3 regions of the Mesorhizobium sp. WSM4308 genome follow, and region 2 is predicted to be linked to each of the others. Evidence: riboswitches for the same ligand, from Rfam matches in the RefSeq annotation. Region 2 holds a riboswitch; each other region holds the start of a gene.
What was found. A riboswitch is a leader RNA that binds a small molecule or an ion and turns the genes downstream of it on or off. The one in region 2 is predicted to bind cobalamin.
Positions count from the first base shown of each region.

Region 1 (3,344 bases), on a different contig from region 2:
GCGGCGGGTGTCGTCGGAGAGAGCGTGCCGCTGCTCACCGGCGTCTTCCTGCTGTGCGGCGCCTTCTTCACTATTGCGCTCGACGCACTGGGCTCGACCGCCTTCATGCGTTCGGTGCGCTCCTATGAACGGGCGCAGATGGCGGCGGTCTACCGCACCTATCTCGATTTTTCCGAACTGACGCCGCCGCTTGTCTATTCGGTAGTGCTCGCCTTCTTCGGGCTGGGCTCGGTGTTCGTCACGCTTGGTCTGCTCGCGGCGGTTTGCGGGTTCGTGACTTGGCGTTACCTGCCGAAGTCTCTGTGAGGATCATGGTCAAAGTGCCGCGTGGCGCTCGCGCACCCAGTTGTGGAAACGGTGCAGGTCATACTCCTCGGGCATGAGCACGCCGGCATGGTGGCGCATCGAGCGCAGGCCCCTCTGGTTGACCTCGCAGATGGCGGCGTCCTCTTCCAGCACCTGTGTGCCGAAGGCGACGATGTTGTCGATGTCGGTCGCGGCCAGCGCCTCGGGCGCGAACAGCCATTCGGCGATAAGCTCCGTCTGTTCGGGACCGAGCGGCACCAGGCGTACCGTCCTGACATAGTCGACATGGCCGACGATGAACATTGAGGGCAGGCTGGTGGCGTAGGTCTGGCCGGCGACGCGTTCGGCCGGCGTCAACCCGGAGAAGACCGGCCCGTGCGTCTTGCCGTCGCGCGACCAGGTCTCGGCGCCGGCACGCAGGCCTCCGGAAAACTCCGGCGCGTCATTGTCGGCGTGGCGCGTCCATTCGGGATCGTCGTGCCGGCTCATCAGACCTCGGCCATAGATTGGCACCAGGCGCGACAGGTCCTTGTGGATGCCCGGGCAGTGCAGGCACTCGTTGAAGTTCTCCCAAAAGATCTTCCAGTTGCAGTGCATCACCTTGCGCAGCACATGGCCCGATACCAGCGTTTCCAGCGGCCAGTTGCCGAGATTGCCGGAGGCAGGATCGAAGGATGCCTGCGCGGAGTCCGCCGCACCCTCCTGCAGATTGATGAACACGAAGCCGCGCCACACCGAGAGCGCGACGCGGTAGAGCGGATGGTCGGCCTTGTCGAAGCCGTCCGGCAACGATTTCGACGGCACGCGCACGAGGTCGCCGCGCAGCGAATAGGACCAGGCATGATAGGGGCAGGTGATCAGCCGCGCCTTCAGCCGGCCCTCGCTCTCCTGGCAAAGCTGCGAACCGCGATGCCGGCAGGTGTTGTGGAAGGCGCGCAGGGCGCCGGTGTCGTCGCGCAGCACGATGATGTCCTGCGTGCCGATGCGAAACCTGCGGAAGGCCAGCGGCTGGGCCAGATCGGCCTCGCGGCAGACGAGCAGCCAGTTTTTGTACCAGATGGCGTCGAGGTCGCGCTGGTAGCTCTCACCGTCCCAATAGGCCGACGAGGGCAGGGTCGGCTCGGCCTGGGTCAGGCCATTGTAAGGGGCGCGCTCACCGGCAATGGGCTGCATGGCTGGCTTCCTGTGAAGCGGCCAGCCGACACCCGGTCAGGAGAATTGTCAATTGTCGTGCCTGGAGACGGCATGGCGCAATCGCGCTGTTTGCCGGCGGAATTTGGTTTGCCGCGTGTCGCGATTTTCCCTATAGTCATGCAGTCGTCGGTTCCGTTTTGGAGCCAAGAGGGAATGCGGTGCGGGCGAAATTCTTGCCCAATGCCGTGGCTGCCCCCGCAACTGTGTGCGGTAGTCCTCTCCATATGCCACTGAAGATTCGTCTTCGGGAAGGTGGGGAAGGGCGCTGATCCGTGAGCCAGGAGACCTGCCGACGACGGCAAAACTGACAGGCCCTCGGGTGGAGGGTGAAAGGACAAGATATGAATACCGCTTCCGTCTCCCTCGGCGCCTCCGTCTCCTCGCAGTCGCGCTTCATGCAGCTGGCGCTTGCCGCGCTGCTCGGCACGTTCATCATCGGCTTTGTCGGCTTCTCGCATATCGATGCGGTCCACAATGCGGCTCACGACTATCGCCATTCGATGGGTTTTCCCTGCCACTGACGAAGGCCTGACATCATGAATTTGTTTCGCAACGTCGTGTTCATCGCGGCGATCGCAGGGCTCGTGGGGGGCATTGCGCTCGCCTGCATGCAAGCCTACGCGACCGACCCACTGATCCTGAAGGCGGAAGTCTATGAAAAGGCCGGCGGCGGCCATCACCACGACCACGCCGCTGTTACCACAAACGACAACGCCATGAGCTCGGCCGTTCCGGCTGACAATGCCATGAGCGGCGCGGCCCCGGCTCCTGCGGAAGCGGCCGCCCCGGTCGAGGACGAAGGCTGGGCTCCGGCCGACGGTTTCGAGCGCTTCGCCTTCAATGTCCTTGCCAACATCGTCAGCGGTATCGGTTTTGCGCTGATCCTGGTCGCTGTCTCCGAATTCATGGGCGGTATCGGCAACTGGCGGCAGGGTGTCTTCTGGGGCCTAGCTGGCTTCGCTATATTCACTTTGGCACCTGGGCTCGGCCTACCGCCGAAACTGCCGGCAATGCCTGACGCCGATCTCTTGCAGCGCCAAATCTGGTGGACTTTGACAGTGGTGGCGACTGCCGCCGGCCTTGGGCTCATCGCGTTCCGCAAGTCACTGCCTCTTGCCCTTCTTGGCATTGCTCTTATCGTGGCGCCGCATATCGTTGGCGCGCCGCAACCCGATAGCTTCGTGACGCCAATCCCCGAAGGCTTGCATCACCAGTTCATCGTGGCCTCAACGCTCACCCGTCTAGTGTTCTGGCTGGTGCTCGGCGCTGTCGTCGGCGTTGTGCGCGGACGCTTCACCGGCACCGCGACCAGCCTGCGCGACAGCTTTGCCTGATCGAAGCTCGCTGACCTTCATCATCGGCGGTGCCCGCTCCGGCAAGAGCGCGCACGCCGAAATCCTGGCGACGGCCTTGCCTTCGCCATGGATCTACATCGCCACGGCGCAGGCCTATGACGACGAGATGCGCGAGCGCATCGCGCTGCACCGCTCGCGGCGCGGCGCGGGCTGGACGACCATCGACGCGCCGCTCGACCTTTCCGGCGCCCTTGAGGCCTTGCCCGACAACCAGCCGGTGCTGGTCGATTGCCTGACGCTGTGGCTGACCAATCACATGCTGGCCGATCACGACGTCGGCGCCGAGTGCCGGCGGCTGGCGGATGTGCTGTCGCGGCCGCGCGGCCCATGGTTCGTGGTCTCCAACGAAGTCGGCCAAGGCATCGTGCCGGACAATGCCCTGGCGCGCCGTTTTCGCGATGACGCCGGCCGGCTCAACCAGCAGGTCGCGGCGATCGCCGATACGGTGCTGCTGATGGTGGCGGGGCTACCGCTGAAGGTGAAGTGACA
Region 1 covers NZ_NSFW01000011.1:105,949-109,292, forward strand. Annotated here, with positions in the region: gene CK227_RS21050 (MFS transporter) at 1-306, shown strand, start outside; gene CK227_RS21055 (aromatic ring-hydroxylating dioxygenase subunit alpha) at 316-1,479, opposite strand; cobalamin riboswitch at 1,611-1,809, shown strand; gene CK227_RS21060 (CbtB domain-containing protein) at 1,842-2,021, shown strand; gene CK227_RS21065 (CbtA family protein) at 2,037-2,834, shown strand; gene cobU (bifunctional adenosylcobinamide kinase/adenosylcobinamide-phosphate guanylyltransferase) at 2,827-3,342, shown strand; gene cobO (cob(I)yrinic acid a,c-diamide adenosyltransferase) at 3,344-3,344, shown strand, end outside.
Region 1: another riboswitch for cobalamin. It lies ahead of CK227_RS21060 (CbtB domain-containing protein); the one in region 2 lies ahead of bluB (5,6-dimethylbenzimidazole synthase).

Region 2 (3,344 bases):
TTCGCCGAGGCCAACATCCTTTTCGTCGTCGACCAGCTGGTCAAGGGCGCCATCCGCGCCATCACCGGCCTGCTCGGCGGCATCGCTGCTTTCCTGCCCATTCCGGGCCTGAGCGGTCTGGTCTCCTTCATCAACACGGTGATCCGCCTGTCGCTCACCTATGTCGACGAGATCATCCTCGGCTACAACATCCGCATCAACTCGTCCTCACCCTTCGAGACGGCGCGGCAAGGCGTCGTGCTCTACGCCCAGAACGGCAAGACCATGGTCAAGAACGCCGTCTGGCTGGCGGTCATCATGTGGGGCGTGTCTTTCGTCATCTTCCTGCTGATGCTGGCTCCGGCCAGCGCCGTTCTCTTCATCATGCCCGGACAACTCGCCGGCTGGGCCTTCGTGCTTGCCATCGTCTTTGCCTGGGCCTTCAAGGCGGCCTTCATCGAGCCCTTCGCCATCGCTTGCCTGATGCAGGTCTATTTCAAGACCATCGCCGGCCAGGTGCCCGATCCGGCCTGGGATATCAGGCTGGCCGAGGCGTCGTCGAAGTTCAGGGAGCTGAAGGACAAGGCGCTGGCCTCCTTTGGTGGCTCGCGCTGGGGCACGGCCGGCGCGACGAACTGATCGGCTGGGCAGGTCGTCGCCGGCGCGACATCGGAGGCGTTGAGGCGGGCCACGGTCGATTTCAGTGGCGCCTCGCCTTGCCCGCAAAAAGTCTCGCTCATGATCAGGTCGGGCAGCGGCAGCCGCCGGCCCCAGCCATGCGTTTCCAGGTCTGGTTTGGATGCGAACTCGGAAACACGGCCGACGCAGAGATAGGCGACGGGCGTCACATGCTCGGGAATGGCCAGCAGGCTCTTCAACGCTTGCGGCTCGATGATGCTGACCCAGCCGACGCCGACGCCTTCGGCACGCGCGGCCAGCCAGAAATTCTGCACCGCGCAGACCGTGCTGTAGAGATCCATTTCCGGATTGTGCCAGCGGCCCAGTGGCGAGCCTTGCGAGCGCCGACGGTCACAGGTGATGCAGATGTTGAGGGCGCTTTCGCAGATACCTTCGAGCTTCAGCTTGCGGTAGAGCGCCTGTCGTTCCTCCTCGATTTCAGGCAGTTCCTGTTCGCGCGCGGCCAGGAACAGGTCGCGCACCTCTGCCCGTCGCGCGGCGTCGCGGATGACGATGAAATTCCATGGCTGCATAAAGCCGACCGATGGCGCGTGATGGGCGGCAAGCAGAAGCCGCGCCAACACCTCGTCGTCGAGCGCGTCGGGCAGGAAATGGCTGCGCACGTCGCGCCGCGTGAACATGGCGCGATAGACCGCGTCGCGCGCCGTCTGGTCAAATCCGTCGCCCACAGGAGCGGTCATGTGTTCCGGCATCGCTCGTCCCCTTGCGATTGCAATAGTTCCACACCGTCAGAGCGCACTTTGTGCATCCAACTGGACGCAGTTTGCTCTGATGCCAGCCGCCTGACCATGCGGATGACGATGCCTGCCAGGCCGGTCTTCTGGCTCGGGATCAACCCGCGTCCGGTGCCTTCCCGTCATCGACAGTGGCAGTTACCGGCGCGGTCCCCCTCACAGCGTTGGGCACGCCACGGAATTCAACCGTGTTCCCGATTCTCCCGCTTGCGGCGAGCACCAGGCAGTGGCGCGACCTTACGCCGAAGCCTCGGCCGCGCCAATCCCCGCGGCGGCGCCAATGGACGCAGGCGCGATTTTCCCCAGCGATCGAGAGGCAATGCATGGCCATCGCGGCACCGGGGCACTAGATAGGGAGCATGACAACCCGTCTCTACACCCATCCGATCTTCCTCGAACACATCACGCCGCCCGGGCATCCCGAACGGCCGGACCGCTTGCGCGCCATCGAGCGCGTGCTCGACGACGAGGCTTTTGCCGCGCTCGATCGTGTCAAGGCGCCGGAGGGCGACGAGGCCACCATCCTCTACGCGCACCCCGCCGATTTCGTCGCCCGTGTGCGTGCCGCCATTCCCGAGGAGGGTATTGCCCGCATCGATGCCGACACCACCGCCAGCCCGAAGAGCTGGCAGGCGGTGATCGCCGCGATCGGCGCGGCCAACGCCGCCGTCGACGACGTCTTTGCAGGCCGCGCCGACAACGTCTTCGTCGCCGCAAGGCCGCCCGGCCACCATGCAGAGAAGACCACCGCGATGGGCTTCTGCTTCTTCAACACGGCGGCGATCGCCGCTCGCTATGCGCAGAAGAAGCATGGCGCCGAGCGTGTCGCCGTCGTCGACTGGGATGTGCATCACGGCAACGGCACGCAGGATATTTTCTGGGACGATCCCTCGGTTCTCTATTGCTCGACGCACCAGATGCCGCTTTATCCCGGCACTGGCGCGAAGACCGAGACCGGGGCCGGCAACATCGTCAACGCGCCCTTGGCGCCGCAGACCGGCAGCGAGGTGTTTCGCGATGCCTTCCTGTCGCGGGTGCTGCCGTCGCTCGACAATTTCGCGCCTGACCTGATCATCATCTCGGCCGGTTTCGACGCGCATCACCGCGATCCGCTGGCCGAGATCAACCTGACCGAGGACGATTTCGACTGGGCGACCGGCCAGCTGATGCAGCGCGCCGCGCGCCACAGCGGCAACCGGCTCGTCAGCCTGCTCGAGGGCGGCTACGATCTGCAAGGACTGGCATTTTCGGTCGCCGCCCATGTCGGGCGACTGATGAAAGGATGAATGATGGCTGGTGAAACCAACGAAGACATCAAGGCGATGAGCTTCGAGCAGGCGCTCGACGCGCTGGAGAAGATCGTCGATGATCTGGAGCGTGGCGACGTGCCGCTCGACCAGTCGATCAAGATCTACGAGCGCGGCGAGGCGCTGAAGGCGCATTGCGACCGGCTGCTGAAGGCCGCCGAGGACAAGGTCGAGAAGATCAGGCTGTCGCGCGACGGCAAGCCGGTCGGAACAGAACCGCTCGACGCGGACTGAGGCACGGAGCAGCCTTTCCGGTTTTTGGACACGATCATGGTTGAGAATTAAGCTCGTCCCGATTGAAACGGCTCCAGGACAAAAGGAGATACGGAAGCGATGTGCAGAAACATCAAGACCCTGTTCAATTTTGACCCGCCCGCAACCAATGACGAAGTGCGCGACGCAGCCCTTCAGTTCGTCCGCAAGCTGAGCGGAACGACACGACCGTCGAAACAGAACCAGCATGCGTTCGATCATGCGGTCGAAGCCATCGCGGCATCGGCGCGTGAACTCCTCGATTCGCTTGAAACCAACCAGCATCCGCGCAATCGCGAAGAGGTGGCGGCCAAACTGCGGGCAAAGGCGGCGATCCGCTTTGCCTGATGCCGCCAAGTGGCCCTCGACCGCT
Region 2 covers NZ_NSFW01000001.1:121,859-125,202, reverse strand. Annotated here, with positions in the region: gene CK227_RS00575 (hypothetical protein) at 1-618, shown strand, start outside; partial or broken gene bluB (5,6-dimethylbenzimidazole synthase) at 792-1,298, opposite strand; cobalamin riboswitch at 1,471-1,651, opposite strand; gene CK227_RS00565 (histone deacetylase family protein) at 1,772-2,698, shown strand; gene CK227_RS00560 (exodeoxyribonuclease VII small subunit) at 2,702-2,953, shown strand; gene CK227_RS00555 (DUF2277 domain-containing protein) at 3,053-3,319, shown strand.

Region 3 (3,344 bases), on a different contig from region 2:
AGCTTGTAGACAGGCGAGCCGCTCTCGCGGATCGAAGCCGTACGCGAGTTGTCAATCGAAGTTGCGGCGGGCGAAGTCACGGCGGGCTGGTTGGCGCCATTGGAACCAAAATTGTCGCTGCCCGCGAAAGCGCTGCCGGAGATGGCCAGAACGGCGGCGGCAGCAAGGATGATCTTGTTCATGTTAGTCTCCTGAATTTCTGGATTTCACGGGAATGGCCGGCATCGCCGCCATTCCCGTAAACCGGCATTACTTGCCGAAGAGGTTGCGGTCAGCGCCCTGCTGAGCAGGCAGCTGGGTGGCCGGAGCCGACTTGTCGACCGAAGCCGTGTAGGAATGGTCGGCCGCAGCGGCCGACTGGTTGGCACCGTTGGAACCGTAGTTGTCGCTGCCAGCGAAGGCGCTGCCGGAAATGGCCAGGACGGCGGCGGCAGCAAGGATGATCTTGCTCATGTTAGTCTCCTGAATTTCTCAAGGTCGGCCAGAGCGGCGGGCGAAAAGCCCGCTGTCGGCCGGGATCTGTTGTTAGTTGTTGCCGAAGAGGTTGCGATCGGCGCCCTGGGCAGGCGTCTGAGCAGCCGGCTCCGACTTGTTGGTCGAAGCGGTGTACGAGCTGTCGACAGCCGTGGCTGCGGCGGCATTCGAACCATAGTGGTCGCTACCAGCAAAGGCGCTGCCGGAAATAGCCAGAAGGGCGGCGGCAGTGAGAACAATCTTTTTCATTTTTGGTACTCCAGTATTTTTTCCGTCCGTCTAGCGGCGTGTCTTGGGATTGAAATCGCGTCGTTCGGACAGGCCCGATGTGGGAAAGCCAGTTCGCCGTTTCCAATCACGAAGTTGTTCCGTGTGGACCAAGAATCCACCACTTGAAATTGTGCCAGGGCTTCCGAGCCATGCATTTTTCTTGTTGATATCAACCACTTAGTAAACGCCAGCCGCAAGGTCACAGACTGTATCGGAGGTCCATCGTTCACACCGTCCTGCACGCACCGTCAACAGAAACGAACCGTTCGGTTCGATTTTAGAGTCTGCTAATAGTCACTTTTCGAAACCGTTAACCTCTTTTGCCCCAGTTCCGGGTCGATTTTGACAGCCGGCACAGCTATCGGCGGAGGCGATTTTCGTGACCGCTGCCCGTGACCTGATCGTTGCGCATGCGTGTCGCGCCGCATGGATACGATGTCGCTTTCATGCCGATGTCGCAAACGCTGTCGTGATTAGATCATGTCATCTCAGGTGCCGCTTCGTGACGACGGGGCGGAGAATTGGGAAGCCGGTCAAAATCCGGCGCTGCCCCCGCAACGGTGGTGGAGTTCAAGTCGCAACGGGAGACCACTGGGCAAAAGCCTGGGAAGGTGTCGCGACCGTCCGCAAGGACACTCCAGAGCCCGGAAACCAGCCCGAGATTTTTGAACTCGACTGATCGCGGTGGGCGGTCAAGAGGCGGATCGCGCGTGCCCGGCTTTCGCCGAGCTGCGTCTCATCCTTCCTCAATCACCACCAGTTCAGTCCTTGAAGTATGAGGACAGGACATGGATGCGCGCAACGATATGCTGAGGCTGTTGAATGGCCGCAGAGAGGGCTTCTCGCTCGAGCAGCCCTTCTATACCGATCCCGATTTCTTCAAGCTCGACATGGAGCTGATCTGGTATCGCGACTGGCTGTTCGTCGGCCATGATTGCGAACTGCCCAAGCCCGGCAGCTTCATCACCGTACAGATCGGCGACTACCCTGTCGTGCTGGTGCGCGATCAGCAGGGCAAGATCAACGCCTTCCATAATTCCTGCCGCCACCGCGGCAGCCGCGTCTGCAACACCGACAAGGGCATGGCCGCCAAGCTGGTCTGCCCCTATCACCAATGGACCTATGAGTTGGACGGAAGGCTGCTGTTTGCCCGCCAGATGGCAGACGGCTTCGACAAAAGCCAGTTCGGCCTGAAGCCGGTCGCCTGCGAAAGCGTGGCCGGCTATATCTTCATCTGCCTGGCCAAGGAACCCGCCGACTTCGCGCCGATGCGGGCGATGATCGAACCCTATCTCAAGCCGCACCGGCTCAGCGAAGCAAAGATCGCCTTCGAGAGCACGATCGTCGAGAAGGGCAACTGGAAGCTCGTCTGGGAAAACAACCGCGAGTGCTATCATTGCGCCGGCAATCACCCGGAACTGTGCAAGACCTTCCCGGAAGCCCCGACGGTGACCGGCGTGCAAGGCGCCGACAGAGATCCGGAAATGCTGGCACACTGGGCCAAATGCGAGGCGGCCGGGCTGCCGAGCAAGTTCCGCATCGATCCGGCCGGGCAATACCGCGCCACCCGCGCGCCGCTGCTGCGCGATGCGGTCAGCTACACGATGACGGGCAAGCGGGCGGTGAAGAAGAACCTGTCCGACAGCGTCTCGGCCGACCGCATCGGCTCCTTGCTGCTCTATCACTATCCGACGACGTGGAACCACATCCTCGGCGACCATGCCGTCACCTTCCGCGTGGTGCCGATCAGCGCCACGGAAACCGCGGTGACGACCAAATGGCTGGTGCACAAGGACGCAGTCGAGGGCGTCGACTACGATCTTGCCGAACTCACCCATGTCTGGACCGAGACCAACGACCAGGATCGCCGCATCGTCGAGGAAAACGCCTTCGGCATTCTGTCGCCGGCCTATGAGCCCGGCCCCTATTCGGAGCTGCACGAGGGCGGCGTGATCCAGTTTGTCGAATGGTACGCGTCCTTCATCGGCCCACGGCTTGCCGAAGACGGCCGGCCGGCTTTGCGCAGTGTCGCCTGAGAGGTTTGGGGATGAACGCGATGACGGATCTTGGCCTCTATCGCCATCTCGATCAGATGGCGCCCTGGAACGACAGGCTGCAGGTGCTGGAAGTGATCGGCGTCAGCGACGAGGCGCCTGACGTCAAGACCTTCACCTTCCGCTCCGACAACCAGACCTGGTTCCGCTACAAGCCGGGCCAGTTCGTGACGCTGGAACTGCCGACGTCGGACGGACCGCTGATGCGCACCTATACGCTGTCGTCGTCGCCGTCACGGCCGTTCTCGATCGCGGTGACGGTGAAGGCGCAGGCCGGCAGCATCGGCACACGCTGGATGTTCGAACACCTTGTGCCCGGATCGCACGTCAAGGCCTATGGGCCGAGCGGCGACTTTTCGCTGCACAGCCACCCGGCGGCCAAATATCTGTTCATCTCGGCCGGTTCCGGCGTGACGCCGATGATGTCGATGCTGCGTTGGCTGAACGATTGCGCGCCATGGACCGATGTCGGCTTCGTCAACTGCGCGCGGCGCGCCGAAGAGATCATCTTCCGCAAGGAACTCGAACTGCTCGGCGGCCATATGC
Region 3 covers NZ_NSFW01000002.1:89,742-93,085, reverse strand. Annotated here, with positions in the region: gene CK227_RS03340 (DUF680 domain-containing protein) at 1-182, opposite strand, end outside; gene CK227_RS03335 (DUF680 domain-containing protein) at 250-453, opposite strand; gene CK227_RS03330 (DUF680 domain-containing protein) at 526-723, opposite strand; cobalamin riboswitch at 1,218-1,419, shown strand; gene CK227_RS03325 (aromatic ring-hydroxylating dioxygenase subunit alpha) at 1,533-2,780, shown strand; gene CK227_RS03320 (hybrid-cluster NAD(P)-dependent oxidoreductase) at 2,801-3,344, shown strand, end outside.
Region 3: another riboswitch for cobalamin. It lies ahead of CK227_RS03325 (aromatic ring-hydroxylating dioxygenase subunit alpha); the one in region 2 lies ahead of bluB (5,6-dimethylbenzimidazole synthase).